DNA from 3 places in the Planococcus sp. ANT_H30 genome. Region 1 is predicted to be linked to each of the others. Evidence: predicted binding sites of a transcription regulator. Region 1 holds the regulator's gene; each other region holds the start of a gene.
The links. The regulator CtsR, encoded in region 1, represses protease genes until heat stress. The targets are predictions, from matches to a motif close to ATGGTCAATAAAGGTCAAACA.

Region 2: the regulator CtsR is predicted to act here: its motif matches at 1,598-1,618, upstream of FQ085_RS02180 (ATP-dependent Clp protease ATP-binding subunit).
Region 3: the regulator CtsR is predicted to act here: its motif matches at 4,138-4,158, upstream of clpP (ATP-dependent Clp endopeptidase proteolytic subunit ClpP).

The regions. Positions count from the first base shown of each region.
Region 1 is NZ_VOBJ01000013.1:58,087-65,775, reverse strand. Features, by position in the region: gene FQ085_RS18185 (hypothetical protein) at 55-201, shown strand; gene FQ085_RS17495 (CtsR family transcriptional regulator) at 998-1,468, shown strand; gene FQ085_RS17490 (UvrB/UvrC motif-containing protein) at 1,481-2,014, shown strand; gene mcsB (protein-arginine kinase McsB) at 2,004-3,095, shown strand; gene FQ085_RS17480 (ATP-dependent Clp protease ATP-binding subunit) at 3,092-5,554, shown strand; gene radA (DNA repair protein RadA) at 5,616-6,992, shown strand; gene FQ085_RS17470 (PIN/TRAM domain-containing protein) at 7,086-7,689, shown strand, end outside.
Region 2 is NZ_VOBJ01000001.1:437,211-444,899, forward strand. Features, by position in the region: gene FQ085_RS02180 (ATP-dependent Clp protease ATP-binding subunit) at 1-1,579, opposite strand, end outside; gene FQ085_RS02185 (metal-sulfur cluster assembly factor) at 1,734-2,042, opposite strand; gene FQ085_RS02190 (prolyl oligopeptidase family serine peptidase) at 2,108-2,875, opposite strand; gene FQ085_RS02195 (Cof-type HAD-IIB family hydrolase) at 3,035-3,841, shown strand; gene FQ085_RS02200 (DegV family protein) at 3,862-4,713, shown strand; gene FQ085_RS02205 (CoA-disulfide reductase) at 4,727-6,061, shown strand; gene FQ085_RS02210 (alpha-amylase family glycosyl hydrolase) at 6,125-7,591, opposite strand.
Region 3 is NZ_VOBJ01000005.1:119,822-127,510, reverse strand. Features, by position in the region: gene FQ085_RS12125 (8-oxo-dGTP diphosphatase) at 1-205, shown strand, start outside; gene rapZ (RNase adapter RapZ) at 192-1,073, shown strand; gene FQ085_RS12115 (gluconeogenesis factor YvcK family protein) at 1,078-2,073, shown strand; gene whiA (DNA-binding protein WhiA) at 2,097-3,047, shown strand; gene FQ085_RS12105 (HPr family phosphocarrier protein) at 3,099-3,356, shown strand; gene clpP (ATP-dependent Clp endopeptidase proteolytic subunit ClpP) at 3,449-4,060, opposite strand; tRNA gene FQ085_RS12095 (tRNA-Arg) at 4,233-4,304, shown strand; gene FQ085_RS12090 (glutaredoxin family protein) at 4,810-5,040, shown strand; gene FQ085_RS18100 (sugar-binding transcriptional regulator) at 5,148-6,191, shown strand; gene gap (type I glyceraldehyde-3-phosphate dehydrogenase) at 6,192-7,199, shown strand; gene FQ085_RS12080 (phosphoglycerate kinase) at 7,311-7,689, shown strand, end outside.

The sequences.
Region 1 (7,689 bases):
AGAAATGATTAATCCATCTGCCTGCAATCCATCTTTACAAAGGAGTTTATTGGAATGTTCATTCAAGGCGCGCTGGGAAGGCGGGCCAATATCCGCAAAATAAATCGATATGTCGTACCGGTCGCACTATGGTTCCAATTGGAAAATTCCTTGCCACAATCAAACTTGATGGAATTAAACAAATTTCTTGGAACTCTTTGAAACCATTTATTCAACGCGGATTTAATACCTCACGGCTTACGTCCTGCAGGTACCAAGGCGATGATCACTTTCGTCAGTCTTTCAACCTGTGTGATTACTGCACTTTTGTGGGGAGCGCCTGCAATGGTGTTGCCTCGGATATGCTCGAACTTTTTTTGGAACGAAGGATAATTGGCTTTTCTTTCAGAAATATGCCGTTGGAACGCCTATTGCATCGGCGTTCCTGGTAGCCGTTGAGCTTTCGTTTCCCTTGTATTGGGTGCGGCAACATCAAGAAACCGCCTTTTGAACATGCGCTAGAGCGTGCGAATGGAATCATCTCTGCGTGGCCTAGAGTGACGTCTAGTGTTCAGTCCTGAGCTACCAAGTTTTTGATATAGATTTTTTATTACTTCGGTAAAACAACTAAAAGGCGCCCACAGAGTTTCTTGTTTTTGGGACTAGGTTTAATAATCGCGGGTTGAGTGGCTCGGTTTCAGGAAATTGATGACATTGTAATTGGCTGCAGGAAGCGATTCAGACGTTTGGCAATTTGCGCCACAGGTATATGCTAAAGGGGGGAGGCTTCTATCATCACCGGTTCATCCGTGATCGCTCCTCTATTTTTCTTTGGTCGGAAAATACATAGTGAATTTACTACGAATGGCTTTTTTAGTTGTCGAACTTAAGTTTACAATCGGTGTGAGTAATACTTTCGATACTTACTATTTGATATCTCTAAAAAGCTTGGTGTATAATTAAGTCAAATATAGTCAAAGTCAATTTCATCATATTATGTATTAAAGAGGTGAAGACGGTGCGAAACATTTCGGATGTAATTGAAGGTTATTTAAGACAAGTTATCGAATTAAGCGAGAGAGATCATATTGAAATTAAACGCAGTGAAGTTGCTGAAAAATTTCAATGTGTTCCTTCTCAAATAAATTATGTCATTAATACTCGATTCACTGTTGATCGTGGGTATTTAGTAGAAAGTAAGCGTGGCGGCGGTGGATATATTCGTATTAAGAGAATTAGACTTCATCAAAAATCAGACGTAATTGCAGAAGTAATACAGAGGTTGGAACATGGAGCTACTCAAGTAATGGCAGAAGACATTGTTTTTAGGCTACTGGATGAAGAGATTGTTTCTAAACGAGAGGCAAAACTAATTCTAAGCGCAGTAGATCGTTCAACTCTTCTGTTGGCTCTTCCGATACGTGATGAAGTCCGTGCACGGATTCTTATAGCGATGCTTTTTACAATTAAATATGAATCGAACACTTAAAGAGGTGAAAAGATGATTTGTACCCAGTGCGGAGAACGTTCTGCATCAGTAATAGTGAAAAAACAGCAGCTAGGACAGGTGATGGAGCTTCAGTTATGCCATATCTGTGCTGCTGAAAATCATAGTATCAATATTGCTTTTGAACAGGATCCATTAGCTATTCACCAACTATTATCGAATTGGTTCCCTAATTCGCAAGCGACTATTAGCAGGCCCAAAAAAGAAGTGGCTATTTGTCCTTCTTGTGGCTTTACTTTTTCACATTTTCTAAAGCTTGGAAAATTTGGATGTGCTTCCTGTTATGATACATTTTCGTCACAACTCAATGAAATATTCAAGCGATTTCATAATGGCAATACAGAACATACGGGAAAAATACCCGCTTCTTACGGATCAACGTTAAAAATTAAAAAAGAGATTGAAAAACTTCGAAAGCAAATGCAGGTATCAATTCAAGAAGAAGAATTTGAAGAAGCTGCAAGATTAAGAGACGAGGTAAAACGATTAAACGTAACGCTTGAGGGAGGTTCACCAGATGGCAGTTGAACGGTTTCTCCAACCTCGGGCAAGCAGCTGGATGGCCAATGATGGTAGCAATGTAGATATTGCAATGAGTACAAGAATTAGATTAGCTAGAAATTTGAATGATTTTAAGTTCCCTTATGCCTTTACAGAAGACGAAGCACTTAAAGTGGATAAAGAAATTTCCTCTGTATTATTAGATAAAGGTAGTGAGTTAGATTATACTTTTAGCCATATCAATATTGACGAACTTGCCCAATTACAAAAAGAAGTGCTTGTAGAAAAACATTTAATTAGTCCTTACCTTATGAATAGCTATCACCCGGGCTCTGTTTTATTGTCTGAAAACGAAGAGTTGAGTATTATGGTAAATGAAGAAGATCATTTGCGGATTCAAAGCTTGCAATCTGGATTTCAGCTTCAAAAAGCTTATCAAATAGCAAGTGAACTAGATACGTTACTAGAAAAGAATTTGTCTTATGCCTTTCATGAGAAGTATGGGTATCTGACTAGCTGTCCGACCAATGTTGGCACTGGAATGAGAGCTTCGGTTATGCTTCATTTACCGGCTTTGACTATGTCTCATCAGATTCAACGGATTATTCCCGCGATCTCAAGGCTTGGTATGGTAGTACGTGGCATTTATGGAGAAGGTAGCGAGGCGTTAGGAAATGTTTATCAAATATCCAATCAATTAACGCTTGGTAAATCAGAATATGAAATTCTTCAAGATTTGGAGAATATGACAGAACAGATTATCCAGCAAGAACGTAAAGCACGTGAAGCCATATTGTTAAACTCACCTTTAATGTTAGAGGACCGGGTGTATCGTTCGCTTGGTGTTCTTACCCATTCGAGACTGCTGACGACGGAAGAAGCTGCGACTTGTCTGTCAGATGTTCGATTGGGTATTGATTTAAAGATGATTCAAAATATGAATATGTCGATTTTGAATGAATTAATGATTTTTATGCAGCCAGCATTTCTGCAGCAATATGCAGACAAGCCACTGCAACCGAAAGAACGTGACTTTGCCCGGGCGAAGTTGTTCCGGGAGCGATTGAATAAAATAGATATGAATAGTGAAGGAGAGGATCTTGCATGATGTTTAATCGATTTACACAACGCGCACAAAAAGTTCTTCAATTAGCTCAAGAAGAGGCCATTCGCATGAAACATGAATCAATCGGTACAGAGCATATTCTTCTCGGTTTGATTCGTGAAGGTGGCGGTATTGCCGCAAAAGCTCTAGAAGCGATTGAAGTGAACACACAGTTGATCGAAGAAGGTGTTAAAGAATTAGTGGGTGTTGGCGAAAAAGACGTTGGTCCAATCGTTCATTACACGCCAAGAGCAAAAAAAGTGATTGAGTTGTCAGTTGATGAGTCCCGTAAATTGGGCCATTCTTATATAGGTACAGAGCATTTACTGTTAGCGCTTATTCGTGAAGGAGAAGGCGTTGCGGCTCGTGTGTTAGGAAATGCAGGTGTTAGCTTGAATAAGGCGCGCCAGCAAGTGTTGCAGCTTCTAGGGAGCAATGAGCAGGCATCAACAGGTACGAGTCCGAATGCTTCGGCAAACACACCAACTTTAGACGGCTTAGCTCGTGATTTAACGCAAGTCGCTCGTGAAGGTGGATTAGATCCTGTAATCGGCAGAAGTGATGAGATTACACGTGTCATTGAAGTGTTGAGCCGTAGAACAAAAAACAACCCGGTGTTAATTGGTGAGCCTGGTGTTGGTAAAACAGCGATTGCTGAAGGATTGGCTCAGCAAATCGTTAACAACGAAATTCCAGAAACGTTGCGCGACAAGCGCGTTATGGTTTTGGATATGGGGACAGTAGTTGCTGGAACAAAATACCGTGGTGAATTTGAAGATCGATTGAAAAAAGTGATGGATGAAATTCGTCAGGCAGGGAATGTGATTCTGTTTATCGATGAGCTTCATACATTAATCGGTGCTGGCGGTGCAGAAGGTGCAATTGATGCATCTAATATTTTAAAACCGTCACTATCACGCGGGGAACTTCAGTGTATTGGTGCGACAACGTTAGATGAGTACCGCAAATACATTGAAAAAGATGCAGCTCTTGAGCGTCGTTTCCAGCCAATTCAAGTAGATGAGCCTTCAGTAGAAGAATCAATTCAAATTATCCGTGGCTTGCGTGATCGTTATGAAGCGCATCACCGTGTGAAAATTACCGATGAAGCAATTGAAGCAGCAGCTAAAATGTCGGATCGCTACATTTCGGATCGTTTCTTGCCGGATAAAGCGATTGACTTGATTGATGAGGCTGGATCGAAAGTAAGACTTCGTTCGTATACGACTCCACCAGATTTAAAAGAGTTGGAATCTCGATTAGAAGCAGCACGTTCTGAGAAAAATGAAGCAGTTCAAAGCCAAGAGTTTGAAAAAGCGGCTTCGCTACGTGATGCAGAACAGAAATTGCAAAACCAATTAGACAAAACGAAAAAAGAATGGAAAGAAAAACAAGGCAAAGAAGAGTCTGAAGTGACAGTAGAAGATATTGCGAAAGTCGTGTCTATGTGGACCGGTATTCCGGTATCGAAACTAGCACAAACAGAATCGGATAAATTATTGAACTTGGAGTCTATTCTTCATAACCGTGTGATTGGACAAAATGAAGCCGTGACGTCTATTTCAAAAGCTATCCGACGTGCCCGTGCAGGATTGAAAGATCCAAAACGTCCAATTGGATCGTTCATTTTCCTTGGACCAACCGGTGTTGGTAAAACGGAATTAGCACGTGCCCTAGCTGAGTCTATGTTTGGCGATGAAGAAGCGATGATTCGTATCGACATGTCTGAATACATGGAAAGACATTCGACTTCTCGTCTAGTCGGTTCGCCTCCAGGTTATGTGGGTTATGAAGAAGGCGGACAGTTGACGGAGAAAGTTCGCAGAAAGCCTTATTCAGTCGTCCTGCTTGATGAAATTGAAAAAGCTCATCCAGATGTCTTCAACATTCTATTGCAAGTTCTTGAAGATGGTCGATTGACGGATTCAAAAGGTCGCAGAGTCGATTTCCGTAATACGGTCATTATTATGACTTCAAACGTCGGGGCAGAAGAGCTAAAATACAATAAATACGTTGGCTTTAATTTGGATGATGCAAAAACGGATTATAAGGACATGAAAGGGAAAATGCTTGCTGAATTGAAAAAAGCATTCCGCCCAGAGTTCTTAAACCGTGTAGATGACATGATCGTCTTCCATTCTCTTGAAAAAGAAAACTTGAGAGAGATTGTGACGTTGATGACAAAACAATTGGTCGATCGCTTGAAAGAGCAGGATATCGATTTGGAGTTAACAGAAGCAGCGCTTGAAAAAGTGGCGAAAGAAGGATATGACCCAGAGTATGGAGCTCGTCCACTGCGTCGTTCACTTCAAAAACACGTAGAAGATCGTTTGTCAGAAGAGCTATTAAAAGGCACGGCTCTGTCAGGTCAAAAAATGATTTTTGATGTAGAAGGTGATGAATTTGTCGTTCGTACAAGTGAGTCTGAAAAAGAAAAAGAAGTAGCAATAGAAAAACAATAAGAACATTCCGCTCTCCGGAGTCACTTTCCGGCGAGCGGTTTTTCTATTTAAGGAGGTACACATGGCTAAGAAAAAGACGAAATTTATTTGTCAGTCGTGTGGCTATGAATCGGCTAGATGGATGGGGAAATGTCCGGGCTGTGCAGCGTGGAATACGATGACTGAAGAAGTAGAAGTGGCTGCTCCTAAAGGGACGCGTGGTGCTTTTCAGCATAGTGCGGCGGTTCCTCAAAAAGCGATACCGATCAATGCCATTGAAACGCAAGATGAACCACGAGTAGAAACAGAGCTCAGCGAATTAAACCGTGTGCTGGGTGGTGGGATTGTACCTGGATCACTGGTACTTATTGGAGGAGACCCCGGTATCGGGAAATCAACGTTGCTGTTGCAGGTTTCTGCGATGCTTGCAAATAGTGGGAACCGGGTATTATATATTTCCGGAGAAGAATCGATTAGACAAACTAAATTGCGTGCAGAGCGTTTAGATGCATCATCTTCTGAGTTATTTATCTACGCTGAAACAAATCTTGAATTGATTCATCACACGATTGAAGATGTAGCACCTGATTTTGTTATTATCGATTCAATTCAGACTGTTCACCACCCAGAAGTCACCTCTGCACCGGGGAGTGTGACGCAAGTAAGAGAAAGTACGGCAGAATTAATGCGAATCGCTAAAACAAAAAATATTGCCATTTTTCTAGTGGGACACGTAACCAAAGAAGGGCAAATTGCAGGACCTCGGATTTTGGAACATATGGTAGATACGGTGTTGTATTTTGAAGGCGAACGCCACCACACTTACCGCATTTTACGCAGTGTGAAAAACCGTTTTGGTTCAACAAATGAAATCGCGATTTTTGAAATGCTTCAAAGTGGATTAAAAGAAGTGTTGAATCCATCAGAACTATTTTTACAAGAGCGGTCGAGTGGTTCGGCAGGCTCAACAGTCGTCGCTTCAATGGAAGGAACACGGCCGATTTTAGTTGAAATTCAAGCATTGGTGACTCCTTCAAGTTTTAATTATCCGAAACGGATGGCGACGGGAATTGACGTCAATCGAGTGACCTTATTGATGGCGGTTCTAGAAAAGCGCGTTGGTATGCTTTTGCAAGCGCAAGACGCGTACATTAAAGTTGCAGGTGGCGTAAAGCTTGACGAACCAGCGATTGATTTGGCTGTATTGGCAAGTATTGTTTCAAGTTTCCGAGACAAAGCGCCAAACGTTTATGATTGTATTATTGGAGAGGTCGGATTGACTGGTGAAGTTAGACGCGTATCGCGTATTGAGCAGCGCGTTCAAGAAGCAGCAAAACTAGGCTTTAAGCGTGCGATTATTCCAGCATCTAATTTAGGTGGTTGGGATTATCCAGAAGGAATTCGCGTAGTCGGTGTAGAAAGTGTTAACGATGCATTAAAAGAAATTTTTCCACAGTAAGGAGGCGATTTTGCCTCCTTTTATTTCTAAACAGGTGTCATTGGAGCGTTCTCGTTTTAAAATGTGTATAATTAAAAAAAGGAGGTGGAGCTTATGCTAAGACCTATTATTCAAATTATGTTTTTACTTATTGGTGCGACAATCGGAATTTTATTATTGCCATCTGCATTTGAACTTATTCCCCTTCTCGACAATCCGTGGATCAGCAACCCTTACGTAGCGGCAATTGTGGGGGCTCTTGTTTTTTTCTTACTGTCTTTATTATTTGTCGATTCGCTAATCAATTTTATGAAATGGATGGAAGAGAAATTGCTACGTACTCCAACACCGGATCTGTTGTTCGGGACGATAGGAATGGTCATTGGTCTTGTAGTAGCTTTCCTAGTTGGCTTTGCACTGAGTACGGTTGATATTCTTCTAGTTGCGACAGTGGCACCTTTAGTGCTTTCTGTAGTACTTGGCTATTTAGGTTTCCAGGTAGGATTTAAAAAACGTGAAGAAATGTTGTCTATGTTGACGCCGGCTAGATTTGCACCAGCGAAAAAGCCAGAGCCAGAAGAGCCTGTTGAAAAAGTTTCTTATAAATTGCTTGATACGAGTGTCATCATCGATGGTCGGATTGCCGATATCTCAGCAACCGGTTTTATGGAAGGTACGTTTGTTGTGCCGCAATTTGTGTTGTCTGAGTTGCAACATA
Region 2 (7,689 bases), on a different contig from region 1:
AGTACGGATTCCGGCGAACGGCTTCTGTTAGTTGGCCACCTTCTTCGTAACCGATGTATCCAGGAGGTGCCCCGACCAAACGTGACACACTGTGTTTTTCCATATACTCTGACATATCGATTCGAATAAAATGATCTTCCGAATCAAATAGATTTGCGGCCAGCGATTTTGCTAACTCTGTTTTTCCTACGCCTGTAGGACCAAGGAAAATAAAAGAGCCAATCGGTTTTCTTTCGTCTTTAATACCCGCACGCGCTCTCCATACAGCTTCTGTAACCAGTTCGACTGCTTTGTCTTGACCAATTACGCGCTCTTTTAACGTCTCGCCTAAACGCAATAACTTTTCACGTTCGCCTTCTACTAATTTTGTTACTGGAATTCCAGTCCACCTTGCGACAATTCCTGCAATTTCTTCTTCCGTTACTTCTTCGCGCAGTAAACGCTCAGTACCCTCTTGTTCTAAAGCGGCTTCTAGTGCGACTAATTCTTTTTCGAGTTCGGGAATTTTGCCATGCTGTAAGACAGCCGCCGCATTCAAATCATAACGATTTTCAGCATCTTCTAATTGTCTGCGGAATTGGTCTAATTGCTCACGTTTTTGTTGAATTTTTTTCAATGATTCTTTTTCTTCCGTCCATTGACTTCTCATGCCAGATGAAGAGTCGCGCAGTTCAATAATTTCTTTACGCAAGGTGTCGAGTCGCGCTTTGCTTGCTACGTCTTTTTCTTTCATTAAGGCTTGTTCTTCAATTTCTAGCTGCATCAGACGACGCGTCACTTCATCAAGTTCTTGAGGCATTGAATCGATTTCTGTACGAATCATCGCACAAGCTTCATCAATCAAATCAATGGCTTTATCAGGCAAAAAACGTTCTGTAATGTAGCGGTCCGACATAGCAGCCGCTGCGACAATCGCACGGTCATGAATTCGAACAGCATGATGTAGTTCAAAACGTTCTTTTAAGCCACGCAAAATCGATACCGTATCTTCAACAGATGGTTCGCGCACCAGTACTTGTTGAAAACGTCGTTCTAAAGCCGGATCTTTTTCGATATGCATGCGATACTCATCTAGCGTAGTCGCACCAATGCAATACAGTTCTCCTCTTGCAAGCATGGGCTTCAGCATATTCCCTGCATCCATTGCTCCTTCGGTTTTCCCTGCTCCAACAATCGTATGAATTTCGTCGATAAACAAAATAATCTGACCTTCGCTATCTTTTACTTGCTTTAAAACAGCTTTTAATCGTTCTTCAAATTCTCCACGGTATTTAGCACCAGCAATTAACGCACTCATGTCGAGTTCGTAAATGGTTCGGTTTTTTAATCCTTCTGGTACGTCGTTACGAACAATGCGTTGAGCTAATCCCTCAACAATTGCTGTTTTACCAACACCTGGTTCACCAATCAACACGGGGTTATTTTTTGTTTTACGCGATAAAATTCGAATCACATTACGGATTTCCTGATCTCTACCGATAACAGGATCCATTTTTCCTGATTGCGCTTGTTCAACCATATTCCGGCCAAACTGCTCCAATGGAGATTTTTGTTCTTCGTTATTTTGGGATTGAACCATTTTATCCACTCCTTTAAAAGTTTGACTATCTTTGACTAATTAAATTATAGCTAATTATTCACTGTTAAGCAATTATTTCGACCTTTTTTTAGTACTCGTATCAAACAAAAAAACCTCACTGGAATAAATCCAATGAGGGTTTTTTACGTACTATTTATCGAACGCCAAGTGCCATTTTTGCATAGCGTGACATATGTTCTTTGCCCCATACCGGCTGCCAGACGATTTTTACATCGACTTCTTCTACTTCAGGTAGTTCATACAAAGCAGTTTTAACCATTTGCACGATCTGTGGTCCCATTGGACAACCCATAGACGTTAACGTCATCGTCACTACGGCAAAACCATCTTCTGTCAACATCACATCATAGATAAGCCCAAGATTAACAATATCGACTCCTAGTTCAGGATCGATTACTGTTTCTAACGCACCCATCATACTATCTTTCATATCTTGATCCATCTAAATCCCTCCCTTACTATTAAAACTATCTTAACAAACTTCATATGAAAATGGAATCGACATGCTTAGTTAGATAAATACTTCGCGAGCCATTCTGTCGCTTCAAGCATCCCTTTTCGACTTACTGCATGTCCCGCTTCTCTTTCCCGAGTAAAGGTTATTTTTTCTGGTACCGCTTCGTAATGCTTCTTAAGTTCTTTATACAAGCGATAAGTTGGTTCAAAAGGTACCGTCATATCTTGTTCGCCGTGCCAAAAATAAATGGGACGGCCATTAAATTTCGCTTGATGTTGAACGCTGTCAAAAATCGCTAAAGTCGAAAGCATCCGTTCACGTTCTTCTTCACTAACTGGCAGCTTGAATCCTCTTGATTCATATTGGGCCATTTGTGCTTGCGCTAATTCTACATAATTCCCTGCACCCATCATTACTGCAGCTACTGAAATCCACGGATAAACTGTCATTGCTCCTAGAGTGGTAATCCCACCCATAGAAGTGCCACCTACTCCTGGTTCTCCAACTACTAAATCTTGCTTGTGCAGTTCTTTTTGTAAAAATGCTAATTCTTCTATAGACGTCAGAACAATTTCCCAAAATCGCAGGCTGATCTGAACATTATCCAATCCTTCACTTCGTTCACCGTGAAGATGCGCATCCGGCAAAATTACACGAAGTCCTTTTTCAGCCAATTGGTAAGCGTAATGCAAGTTATGTTCTTTTGCACTCGTATGGCCATGAAAAAAGACAACTGTTGGCAATGCGACTTTTTCGCATTGATCTGGTGTTATATGAAGCAACGGTATGTGCCCCCAAATTTGTCGTTGAACTCTCAACTAAAATCACTTCCTTCACCTCTAATCGTACCAATCTTCTCGATTCCCAGCAAACGCCAATTCTCTCTAGAGAAAAGTCTTTTCCTCCTCTGAAATTTTTGACGAATCGCTTGTACTATCGCTACACTAGGAATAGATAGAAAGGAGACGGCTATTTTTATGAAACAACATTTAATTGTTCTTGATTTAGACGGCACATTATTGACCGACCAGAAAGTTATTTCCCCGAAAACAAAACGAACGTTAAATAAAGCAATGGAAGCAGGACATGAGGTAATGATTGCTACGGGTCGACCTTATCGTTCAAGCGAAACTTTCTATAAAGAGCTAGGACTAACAACCCCCATCGTCAATTTTAACGGTGCATTTGTCCACCATCCTACAAACAATCATTGGGGAACACACCATACACCAATCGGATTGAACGTTGTCCATGAAGTGGTAGAGTCTATGCATAACTTTGATTTCCATAATATCGTGGCAGAGGTCTTGGACGATGTGTATGTCCACCATCATGACGAAAAACTTATGGATATTTTCCGCTTCGGTGATCCTACAATCACAACTGGAGATTTACGCAATTACTTAAAAACAGATCCGACGTCTATTTTGATTCATGCTCCATATGAACGCGTACAGGAAATCCATGACCATTTATCTTCTGTACATGCAGAAGTAATCGATCATCGCCGGTGGGGAGCTCCGTGGCACGTGATTGAAATTGTGAAAAGTGGGATGAGTAAAGCCGTTGGACTAGATCGTGTTTCCAAATCAATGGGCATTGCACGAGAAAACATTATTGCTTTTGGTGACGAAGACAATGATCTTGAAATGATCGATTTTGCAGGAGTCGGTGTTGCCATGGGCAATGCCATTGAACCGTTAAAAACGATTGCCAATGAAATCACGTTAACTAATAACGATGATGGCATTGCTGAGTTGTTACTAGAGCGGTTGAAGCTGTAACTACAAAAGGGGGATTGACTATGAGACTATTTGCTGACAGCGCATCTGATCTGCCAAAAGACTTTTTCGAAAATGAAAATGTTGTTTTATTGCCGCTTCGTGTTCATATTGGAGATCAGGATTTCGAAGACATTCGAGGCATTCAATCCATTAAAGTGTTTGATGCAATTCGTGGTGGTGATCAACCTAAAACATCCCAAGTTTCACCTGAAGAAATGTGGTCAGCTTTTGAACAGCTGGCAAAAGACAAAGACGAGGGCTATTATATTGCCTTTTCTTCTGAGCTATCAGGTACTTATAATACAGCCGTAATGGTGGCGGATCAGGTACGTGAAGAATACCCGGATTTGAAGCTAACAATACTAGATTCAAAAGCCGCTTCGCTCGGCTACGGACTGTTAGTAAAAGAAGCCGCAAAATTGCGCTCCGCTGGACAGCCTCTCGAAACTATTATTAAGAAAACTCGTTTGATGATTGATCATTTAGAAAGTCTGTTTACTGTAGAAGACTTAGATTATATGGCTAAAGGCGGCCGCATTTCCAAAGGTAGCGCTTTTGTTGGCGGGTTATTAAATATTAAGCCATTGCTTCACGTAGAAGATGGCAAACTTGTACCGATTGAAAAACTTCGAGGACGTAAAAAAGTGATCAAACGGATGATTGACCTAATGAGAGAACGCGGAACTCAATTAGATCAACAGACAATTGCCATTAGCCACGGTGACGACGCAGAGTTTGCGGCTTTACTAAAACAGGAGATTGAAAGCAACTTCCACCCGCAATCCGTTGAAGTCCATATGATTGGTTCGGTCATTGCTGCACATACGGGTCCTGGTACACTGGCAGTATTTTTCTTCAATACAATTGACTAGGAGCTGATTGACGATGAACAAAATAGTTATTGTAGGCGCAGTTGGCGGAGGCGCTACTGCCGCAGGTCAACTGCGCTTCTATGATCCAGACGTGCAGATTATTGTTTTTGATCGTGATTCGACGATGTCTTATGCAGCATGTGGAACGCCGTATGTTATAGGCGGTGTCATCGAAGATGAAGAGTCAATCATTATGACCGATCCCAAACGATTTAAGAAAAAACGAGATATCGATGTTCACATGAGACACGAAGTAATCGCAATCGATCGAGCAGCCAAAAAAGTGCTTGTGCACAACCTGGAAAGTGGCGAACAATTTGAAGAGTCGTACGATGCCTTAATCTTAGCTCCAGGTGGTTCTGCAATTGTTCCTAAAATCGAAGGTCTAAATACATCGAAAGTCTTTACCTTACGCAATTTTGAAGACATGCAAAAAATTGACCAGTTCATCAAAACTGCACAACCCAAAAATTGCGTCGTTTCAGGTGGTGGCTTTATCGGGCTAGAAATGGCAGAAAACCTTAAAAACATCGGCTTGGACGTTTCTTTAGTGCATAGATCCCCAACCATTATGTCTATTTTGGATACCGATATTTCATTAATGATTGAGAAAGAACTGGCACTTCAAGATGTTAAATTAATTACTGGAACAGAGATCAAAAAAACGGAAGGCAAAACCATCCACCTGTCCAATGGCATTGACATACAAGCAGATTTCATTATTATGAGTGTTGGTTTGAGACCGAATACTAGACTGGCTATGAAAGCGGGCTTAACAATTGGTGAAACTGACGGTATTCAAACAAATGAATTTATGCAAACAAATGATCCATCGATTTACGCCATTGGAGATGCTTCAGAGAATTTTGATATGGTAACGGGAGATCCCAAAAGAGTTCCACTTGCTTCTCCTGCGCATCGTCAAGCATTTATCGCAGCGAGTCACCTTACGGGCAACAAGGTAGCGAAAAAAGGTTTGCTCGGAACTTCCGTCTTGAAAATTTTCTCATTAACTGCTGCAATGACAGGGTTAAACGAAAAAGCGATTCAAGATAAAAATTTAGCTTTTGCTACAGTGACGCATACCGGCAATTCGAATGCGGGTTATTATCCTGATCATTCCGAAATCACGTTAAAAGTCCATTACGATCCACAAACCCGTAAGATTTTAGGGGCACAATGTATTGGTGGCAAAGGCGTTGACAAGCGAATCGATGTCATTGTGACAGCAATCTACGGGGGGTTGACGATTGACGATTTGCAGGCACTCGAACTTTGCTATGCACCTCCCTATTCATCGCCGAAAGACCCAATTAATATGGTAGGTTATAAAGCATTAAGTAAATAATGCCAACATCAAAAACAGGCAGAAAAAGCGGATTGCTTTTTCTGCCTGTTTTATTTTTTCGGATTATTTCGGATTTTTCTCAACTGTCGACTGTTTCGCTGCATCTGCTTTACGTTGTTTGCCTTTACGCCAAACAAACCACAAGAACATCATGAACACAACATACATAACAACTAGCGTTGCAATGTACGCAGAGTTGAGTTTACTTTCTTCTGTTACGTGGAACACTTCCGCGATTTCTCGATCTTGTGTTATTCGGTAATCCCCATTATCTCCTTGGCGAATAATATCACTTTCAAATAATCCACGTAATTCCTGTCCTTGTCCAATGACATCAGCTGATAGGTTAATGCTCTTTGTTGAAGACGCGTTGTTAATAGCAACAATCCATGATTCTTCGTCATTCGAACGTTTATAAACGAGCCATCCATCTTCATCGTGTAGCACTTCCAATTCCCCTGTTCGTAATGCTTCAGACGAATTACGCAATGACGTCAAGTTAGTGATGTGATCAACAAGTTCCTTATCTACGGCCATATCTAAAATTTGATGAGATTCATCCAACTCTGTCCCATTCATAGCAGATTCTGAACCGTATTGAACGACTGGAATTCCAGGCATCGTCAACAACTGAGTCAACAATAGCGTCCAGCGTGTCGGCGGAAATCCATTTTCCGCTACAATGTCTGCTGTAAATCGAGATCCAGTCAATGAATCTACTTGAATCAAATTGTTTTTGCTTTGCTCCATGATCGTCGTTACGTCGGTCATATCCTGATCAAAATTCTTATAAGCCGCACGTAATGTCTTTTCCACACCAGGCATCACTACCGCATCGAATGCACCACTGTCTGCCATTTCTTGATCACTTAAAATGTAACTATCTCGCACCTCTTTTATCGCTTTAGAAAAATCGCTAACAAAAGCTGCATCTAATTTGTCTGCGTCTTGTAGTCGGAACCCGTCAACTTGATAGGCTTCACTAAATTCTACAAATGTAGCAATTAGCGCTTCTTGGACCTCTGTGTTTGCTGTATCTAGTGCCAAGCTGCCGTCTTCGTTTTCTGTAAACCATTCTGGGTTTTCAACTGCCCACACATGATCTGCACTTACTTGTTGCGTCGGAATATCCACAATCACTTTCATTTCTTGATTATGGATTTCATCTACCAAGGTTTGAAATTCTTCTTCTGTACCAAAATGACGCTCGAATTTAGTATAGTCTCTTACTGTTTTGCCATCATATGTAGCTGTTGAAAATACAGGTCCTATTGAAAGAGCTGTAAAACCCATTTCTTTCGCAAATAATAGTTCACTGGCCATTCCATCAAAATCGCCACCATTAAAAGCCGCAGGATCTAATGCATTTACTTCATAATCGTTATTAATCTTTTTATTGAAATAACGGTCAACTAACACATCATAGATAAGTTCGTCTTTAAGTTCCCGCTCTTCTGCAGCAAACACTGGATTAACTAGTGCCAGTAGCAGTACAGTTGTTATTATGCTCAAAATCCATTTTGTCTTCAATTCTAAGTCCTCCTTCAATGAGGTTGTTGGTACATTCCACCCGATTCATTTTATCAAACTCCAGCTATCGCCGCCATGTAAAGTTAGTGTTTCAGCAT
Region 3 (7,689 bases), on a different contig from region 1:
GACCGAGGGGCTGTTAGAGTGGCATCCAGTAGAAGCGTTGGCATCTTTGCCAATGGCTGAAGGGGACCGGACCAATCTGCAATTTGCAGCTAACCAGCAAGGAGTTCAGTACGGGACATTCTACTATACGCCAGAATTTCAGCTGATCAAAGAAACCATCCAATCATCAATTGAAGAGGTGAATCATCCTAATGGAAAAGCATAAAGAAGAAACAGAGTTAATCATTATTACAGGCATGTCAGGTGCAGGTAAAACGGTCGCAATCCAAAGCTTTGAAGATTTAGGTTTTTTTACAATCGATAATTTGCCTCCCACGTTATTGCCAACGTTTATCAATTTGATGAGAGATTCGGGAAAATCGATGAAGCGCGTAGCTGCAGTTATGGATTTGCGCGGAGGCGATTTTTTTGATAGTTTAGTAGACGCAATTGACCACCTATCACAAGATCCGAATGTCTCCATCACGATTCTATTTTTGGATGCAGAAAACGAAACCTTAGTGAGCCGCTACAAGGAAACGAGAAGATCTCATCCACTGTCACCCGGTGGATTGGTTTTGGGTGGCATCAAAAAAGAGCGCGATATGCTGAGTGACCTTCAAGGGAGAGCACAGCATATATACAATACTTCTAACATGAAGCCTCGCCAACTAAAAGAACGAATCATCGCCGATTTTTCATCAAAGACCAGTAATGTCTTTACCGTAAACGTCTTGTCTTTCGGATTTAAACACGGCATGCCGATTGATGCTGATTTGGTGTTTGATGTACGCTTTTTACCAAACCCTTATTATATTGAAGAGTTGAATCCGCTAACAGGGCTTGATGAGCGAGTGTCGAGCTATGTACTAAAATGGCAAGAAACGCAAACGCTGCTAGAAAAATTAACTGATTTACTGCAGTTTATGATTCCACAGTACAAAAATGAAGGGAAGGCACAACTTGTTATCGCCTTCGGTTGTACAGGAGGCCAACACCGCTCGGTTACGTTAGCTGAGTACTATGGCAAGCTTCTGGCACAGAATAATAAAGTGATTATCACGCATAGAGACATTAAAATTAGAAAGGATTGAGTGCATGGAACATAATCAGCACCGGAAACGTATCGTTATTTTAGGCGGCGGCACGGGACTGTCTACATTGTTGCGTGGGTTAAAATTGTATCCACTGGATTTGACGGCTATTGTAACAGTTGCAGACGATGGTGGAAGTTCGGGACGCTTAAGAAATGACCTGGATATTCCACCCCCGGGAGATATTCGAAATGTTATGGCAGCATTATCAGATACAGAACCTTTAGTTGCTGAAATGTTCCAATATCGATTTAAGCACTCCTTAGATCTTGACGGTCATTCTTTGGGTAATCTAATGCTCGCGGCATTGACGGATATTACAGGCGACTTTTCCCATGCAGTCCGCGAAATGAGTCGTGTATTAAGTGTCAATGGCACGGTTTTACCTGCCGCCAACCAAATTGTTACGCTTAGCGCAGAGCTAGAAGATGGGACGATTATAAAAGGGGAATCCAAAATTCCTGCCTATTTACAGCCAATTAAAAGTGTGTTTATTGAACCACATGATGTTAAAGCCTTGCCTGCAACAATTGCAGCAATTAAAAATGCAGACGTAATTGTTGTGGGTCCAGGTTCTTTATACACCAGTATTTTGCCGAACTTGTTAGTGAAAGATATTAAAAAAGCAGTCATAGCTGCTAAGGCAAAGAAAATATACATCTGTAATTTAATGACACAAGCAGGGGAGACTTATCAATATACAGCCTCTGACCATGTTCAAGCACTTTACAATCATGTCGGAGAAAAATTTCTAGATGCTATTCTAATTGATAAAGTCCAAATGCCGTCTAACATTGCAGAACGTTACGAAAAAGAGAAAGCATGGCCTGTTGAGTATGACGAAGAGCGCCTGAAAAAAATGGGTCTCGAAGTCTACAGAAAAGACATTGCTAATATTTCTGGAGAAACTGTACGTCACGAGCCGACGAAAGTTGCAGAATGGTTATTCGAATATGCTGATGGCCGTGCTAGTGAAGATTCGAAGCAGTTGTATTTTTGACGCTTTGAAAGGAGGAACGAATTTTGTCTTTTGCATCCGAAACAAAAAAAGAAATGACACAAATAGAGATAGATGATTGCTGCGGCAAAGCAGAGCTTTCCGCAATGATCCGGATGAATGGCACTCTATCGTTTTCCAATCGGCAATTGAGCCTGGATATTCAAACTGAGAATGCGGCGATCGCCCGCCGTATTTACACGTTATTAAAACGTTTTTACAAAACTTATCCCGTCGAATTGCTGGTTAGAAAAAAGATGCGCTTAAAAAAGAATAATATTTACATTTGTAGAATCCGAGAAGGCGCTAAGCATATTCTCGAAGATCTCGAAATTTTGACTGAAGGATTTCAATTCCAGCACCAGATTGTCAAGTCGCTGATTGAAAAGAACTGTTGCAAACGTTCGTATATCCGAGGTGCCTTTTTAGCTGGAGGATCTGTCAATAATCCTGAAACGTCATCTTACCATCTCGAAATTTACTCGCTCTACAAAGACCATGCAGACTCGTTAGTTGAATTAATGAACGAATTTCGTTTGAATAGCAAAACGATTGAACGTAAAAAAGGATTTGTGACTTACCTGAAAGAAGCAGAAAAAATTTCTGATTTTCTAAGCATTACAGGCGCACATTCTGCTTTATTGAAATTTGAGGATGTTCGAATTATTCGAGATATGCGTAATAGCGTTAATCGGTTAGTAAATTGTGAAACCGCTAACTTAAACAAAACCATCGATGCGGCATTGCGGCAAGTAGAAAATATTCGATTTATCGACCAAACAATTGGCATTGACCAATTGCCTGAAAGACTACGTGAAATCGCCAGACTCCGGGTAGAGTGTCAAGATGTGACGTTAAAAGAGCTAGGGGAAATGGTATCGGGCGGAACCGTCAGCAAGTCGGGGGTAAACCATCGTCTGCGAAAAATTGATGAGATTGCAGCATCCCTGAGAAATGGAGAAATGATCGGCCGCTAGCTAGGCTGTTCGTTTATATAGAAGAGAGTTGAGTTTTGGAGGAGGATCCGTATGGTTGAAAAACAAGTAAAAGTACGATTGAAATCAGGTCTTCAAGCAAGACAAGCAGCGTTATTTGTTCAAGAAGCAAATCGATACAGCGCAGATGTTTATTTGGAAAAAGACAATAAGAAAGTAAACGCCAAAAGTATTATGGGAATTATGAGCTTGGCAATTAGTAAAGGAACAGAAGTCACCATTTCTGCAGAAGGCTTGGATGAAGAAAAAGCGGTTCAGTCTTTATCGGAGATTATTGAAAAAGAAGCGTAAAAAAGCAGCAATCTATTATTTCAAGTAACTTCCACAAACGAAACGTATAAAAAAACTCACAGTCAAAGATGACTGTGAGTTTTTTGCTTGATTTAGTTTTCTTTTTTGTGGTTTTCAGGCAATTTGCTACGTGTAATCACTTGGTCGATTAAGCCGTATTCAAGTGCGCGTTCTGCTGTCATGAAGTTATCGCGATCTGTATCTTTAGCGATAACTTCGATTGGCTGACCTGTACGCTCAGAAAGAATCTGGTTTAATTTTTCGCGAAGGTGAAGAATGCGTTTTGCTGCAATTTCGATTTCAGTCGCTTGTCCTTGGGCACCACCAAGCGGTTGGTGAATCATTACTTCAGCATTTGGAAGTGCAAGGCGTTTGCCTTTTGTTCCTGCTGCAAGTAGGAAAGCACCCATTGAAGCAGCCATACCGATACAGATTGTTTGAACGTCTGGACGGATAAACTGCATCGTATCATAAATCGCCATACCAGCTGTGATACTACCACCTGGGCTGTTAATGTAGATTGAAATATCCTTATCTGGATCTTCTGCTTCAAGGAATAGAAGTTGCGCCACAATAGAGTTTGCAACGTTATCGTCAATTGCACTACCTAGCATAATGACGCGGTCTTTTAACAAACGTGAGTAAATATCGTAAGCACGTTCGCCTCGGCTAGTTTGTTCGATTACTGTAGGAATTAAGTTCATAGAATAGTTCCTCCTCGATTAAGTGTTTTACAAACAATGCTGAAAGTTCTCTCAGCTGTACTATTATCATACACATCATGGTCAATGAAGGTCAAATCTAACGAATCAAAAAAACGGACTTGATTATGTTAAAATATTTTTGTATAATAGAAAAGTCGCTAATAGCGAATACGCCCTCGTAGTGTAATGGATCACACGTAAGATTCCGGTTCTTGAGATGGAGGTTCGATTCCTTCCGAGGGCATAAGAAAAGCACAACAACTCGTTGAATCCGGAAAAAGCCTATTCAACTAAAATCTATTGTTCTAAAGTTGAGAAATGCCCCTTTGCCTTAATTGGTAAAGGGGTGTTTTTTACTTTTGGCTGTATTTTTTGATTTCAAAAAACCAAAGAGAAAAGGGAAGTTTAAAAGAGCCGGTAGAAAGGGAAATGACTAATAGCTTATACTAGTAGAGAAAAGCAACAGGTGAGCAAATTACTGATTCTTATTGTCATCGTATCTATTGGTAGTGAAGCAGCGATTCTCGTACCAATATAATGGCTTCATGCACCTTAAAGAAGAGAGTAACGAGTTTTAAGCACAAATTGAAATTTAGTAACAGTGTACACTTGATTTACTACCTAACTTAGTAGAAACAATGGAAGGCTCTGTTGATCAATGGTAACGTGTTATTGATTGTCTAACAGATATCGGTTTGGAGAAAGCTTCTCCAGTAACTTCATACTTTTATTTAGAAAGAAGGAGACAGATGTACACTTTATACACGCGTTCTAATTGCCCTCTTTGCGATGAAGCCAAATTGATGATTGCACTAGTCAACGAGGAGGTACCATTGCCTTACACAGAAGTAGATATCGAAAGTGATGAAGCCTTACACGAAAAATACATGATGATGATTCCTGTATTAGAAAAAAACAATCGCGTATTGGTGTATGGCAATATTGGTTATGTTGAATTACTGGAAGCGTTAGAAACTTAACGCTTCTTTTTATTTGCAATTAAAAGAAAGATTAGGTAGAATGAATTTAGTGGGACGCACAATTAATTAGTGGGACAAAAAACGTCCAGATAGAATGGAGTGAACCTATGGATGCATTATCTGTCGCTCAGCAAAAGTTGATGCCGGAAATGTCCGAACTCCTGAAAAAACGTTATCAAATTTTACAGATTATCAACTTGGAACAGCCAATCGGTAGGCGAACTTTGAGTGAAGTTGCCGGTTTGACAGAGCGAGAAATTAGAAAAGACACGGATTTACTACGCAATCAGCAATTGATTGAAATGAAAACAGCGGGCATGACAGTTACTTCGCAAGGATTGGAAGTGCTAGAGAAGCTAAAAGTTTTTGTGCGTGAAATGTCTGGACTGACAGATATGGAAATACAGCTACAGGAAATTCTAGGAATTACGAAAGTTGTGATCTTACCGCAAGATAGCGATGAAATTCCAGCAGTGAAGTCCCATATTGGTAAAGAGGCTGCTCGTTTTTTGGAAACGTTGTTTGCCCGCTATAAGAAAATCGCTGTTACTGGCGGTAGCACAATGGCGGCTATCTCGAAAGAACTAACGAACGGAAAGCCGGACAAAGCGCTGCAATTTATCGCTGCACGCGGTGGACTGGGAGAAGATGTTTTGCACCAAGCAAATACGATTGCAGCTGCATTTGCCGAAAAAACAGGTGGTTCATTTAAGACGCTATACTTGCCTGATCATTTGAGTGCAGAAGCATTTGCCATGATGATGAAAGAACCAGTGATCAAAGAAATGATGGATTTGTACGATCAAACAGATGTTGTCGTCCACGGGATTGGCAATGCAGGAGAGATGGCGGTTCGTCGGCACTCTTCTACTGAAGAAGTTGAAAAGATTCATTCAGGCGGAGCGATTAGTGAGGCTTTCGGCTATTATTTCGATAAAGACGGAAAAATTGTTTATCGCATTCGAACGGCGGGCATTCAATTAGAGCAGGTGCAAAAAGCGACAACTGTTTTGGCAGTTGCCGGTGGTGAATCTAAAGCAAGAGCGATTTTATCGTACGCTAAAAACGCAGCGAGTCCGACAGTGTTGATCACAGACGAAGGTGCTGCACGAAAAATTATGGAATTGACTAAAAAATTGGAGGAATACTAAATGACTTTAAAATTAGCAATTAACGGATTTGGACGTATAGGACGCATTGTATTTCGTGAAGCTTTAACAAATGACGAAGTAGAAGTGGTAGCAGTAAACGATTTAACAGACGCAAAAATGTTGGCACATCTTTTGAAATACGATTCTGTTCATGGTATTTTAGACGCTGAAGTTTCAGTTGATGGCGACAACATTGTTGTTAACGGCAAAACAATCCGCGTATTCTCTGAAAAAGATCCAGCTAACCTTCCTTGGGGAGAGCATGGCATAGACATCGTTGTTGAATCTACTGGATTCTTCACGGATGCTGCTTCTGCTTCTAAACACATCGAAGCCGGCGCTAAAAAAGTAATCGTTTCAGCACCAGGCAAAAACGGCATGAAGACGCTTGTTATGGGTGTTAACCACGAAACATATGATCCGAAAGAGCATCATGTGATTTCAAATGCTTCATGTACAACAAACGGTCTTGCAGGAATGGCGAAAGTATTGAACGAGCGTTTCGGTATCAAACATGCAATGATGACAACGATCCACTCTTACACAAATGATCAAATTCTTTTAGACTCTCCGCACAGTGACTTCCGTCGTGCGCGTGCAGCTGCAGAATCAATGATTCCGACAACTACTGGTGCAGCTTTAGCAGTTGCAAAAGTATTGCCTGAATTAGAAGGCAAAATTGATGGAATGGCGATCCGCGTTCCAACACCAAACGTTTCACTTATCGATTTAGTTGCTCATCTTGAAAAAGACGTAACTGTCGAAGAAGTGAACAAAGCATTAAAAGATGCAGCAGAAAACGAATTAAAAGGATTCATGGACTACAGCGAATTGCCGCTAGTATCTAGAGACTATAACGGCAACACAGCATCAGCTACAATCGATGGTCTTTCAACGATGATGGTTGGCGATAACATGGTTAAAGTTCTTTCATGGTACGATAACGAATCTGGTTACTCAGGCCGTTGTATCGACCTTGCGCTTCACATGTACAAAACGGGCTTATAATCCCGAAATCATAGCTTAATTACCAATGAACCTCTATAATAAAAGAGGGTAAAAGGGGCGGGGAACTTACCCCGCTCCTTATTTTTTTGAATACAAATAGGAGGTATTTTCATGCAGCAGAAAATGACCATGAAAGATTTGGATTTGAAAGGAAAACGGGTATTTTGCCGTGTCGATTTTAACGTACCGATGTCAGATGGTAAAGTGACGGATGATACGAGAATCCGTGCAGCTGTACCGACGATCGAATATTTAGTCAACCAAGGCGCTAAAGTAATTTTGGCTAGCCATTTAGGTCGTCCGAAAGGCCATGTCAATGAAGAAATGCGACTTGCTGCAACAGGCTTCCGTTTAGGCGAATTGTTACATAAAGAAGTGAAAAGCCTGGACGAATCAATCGGCGAAAAAGTAGAACAGGACATTTCAACGATGCAAGAAGGCGACATCATCTTACTTGAGAACGTCCGCTTCCATGAAGGTGAAGAAAAAA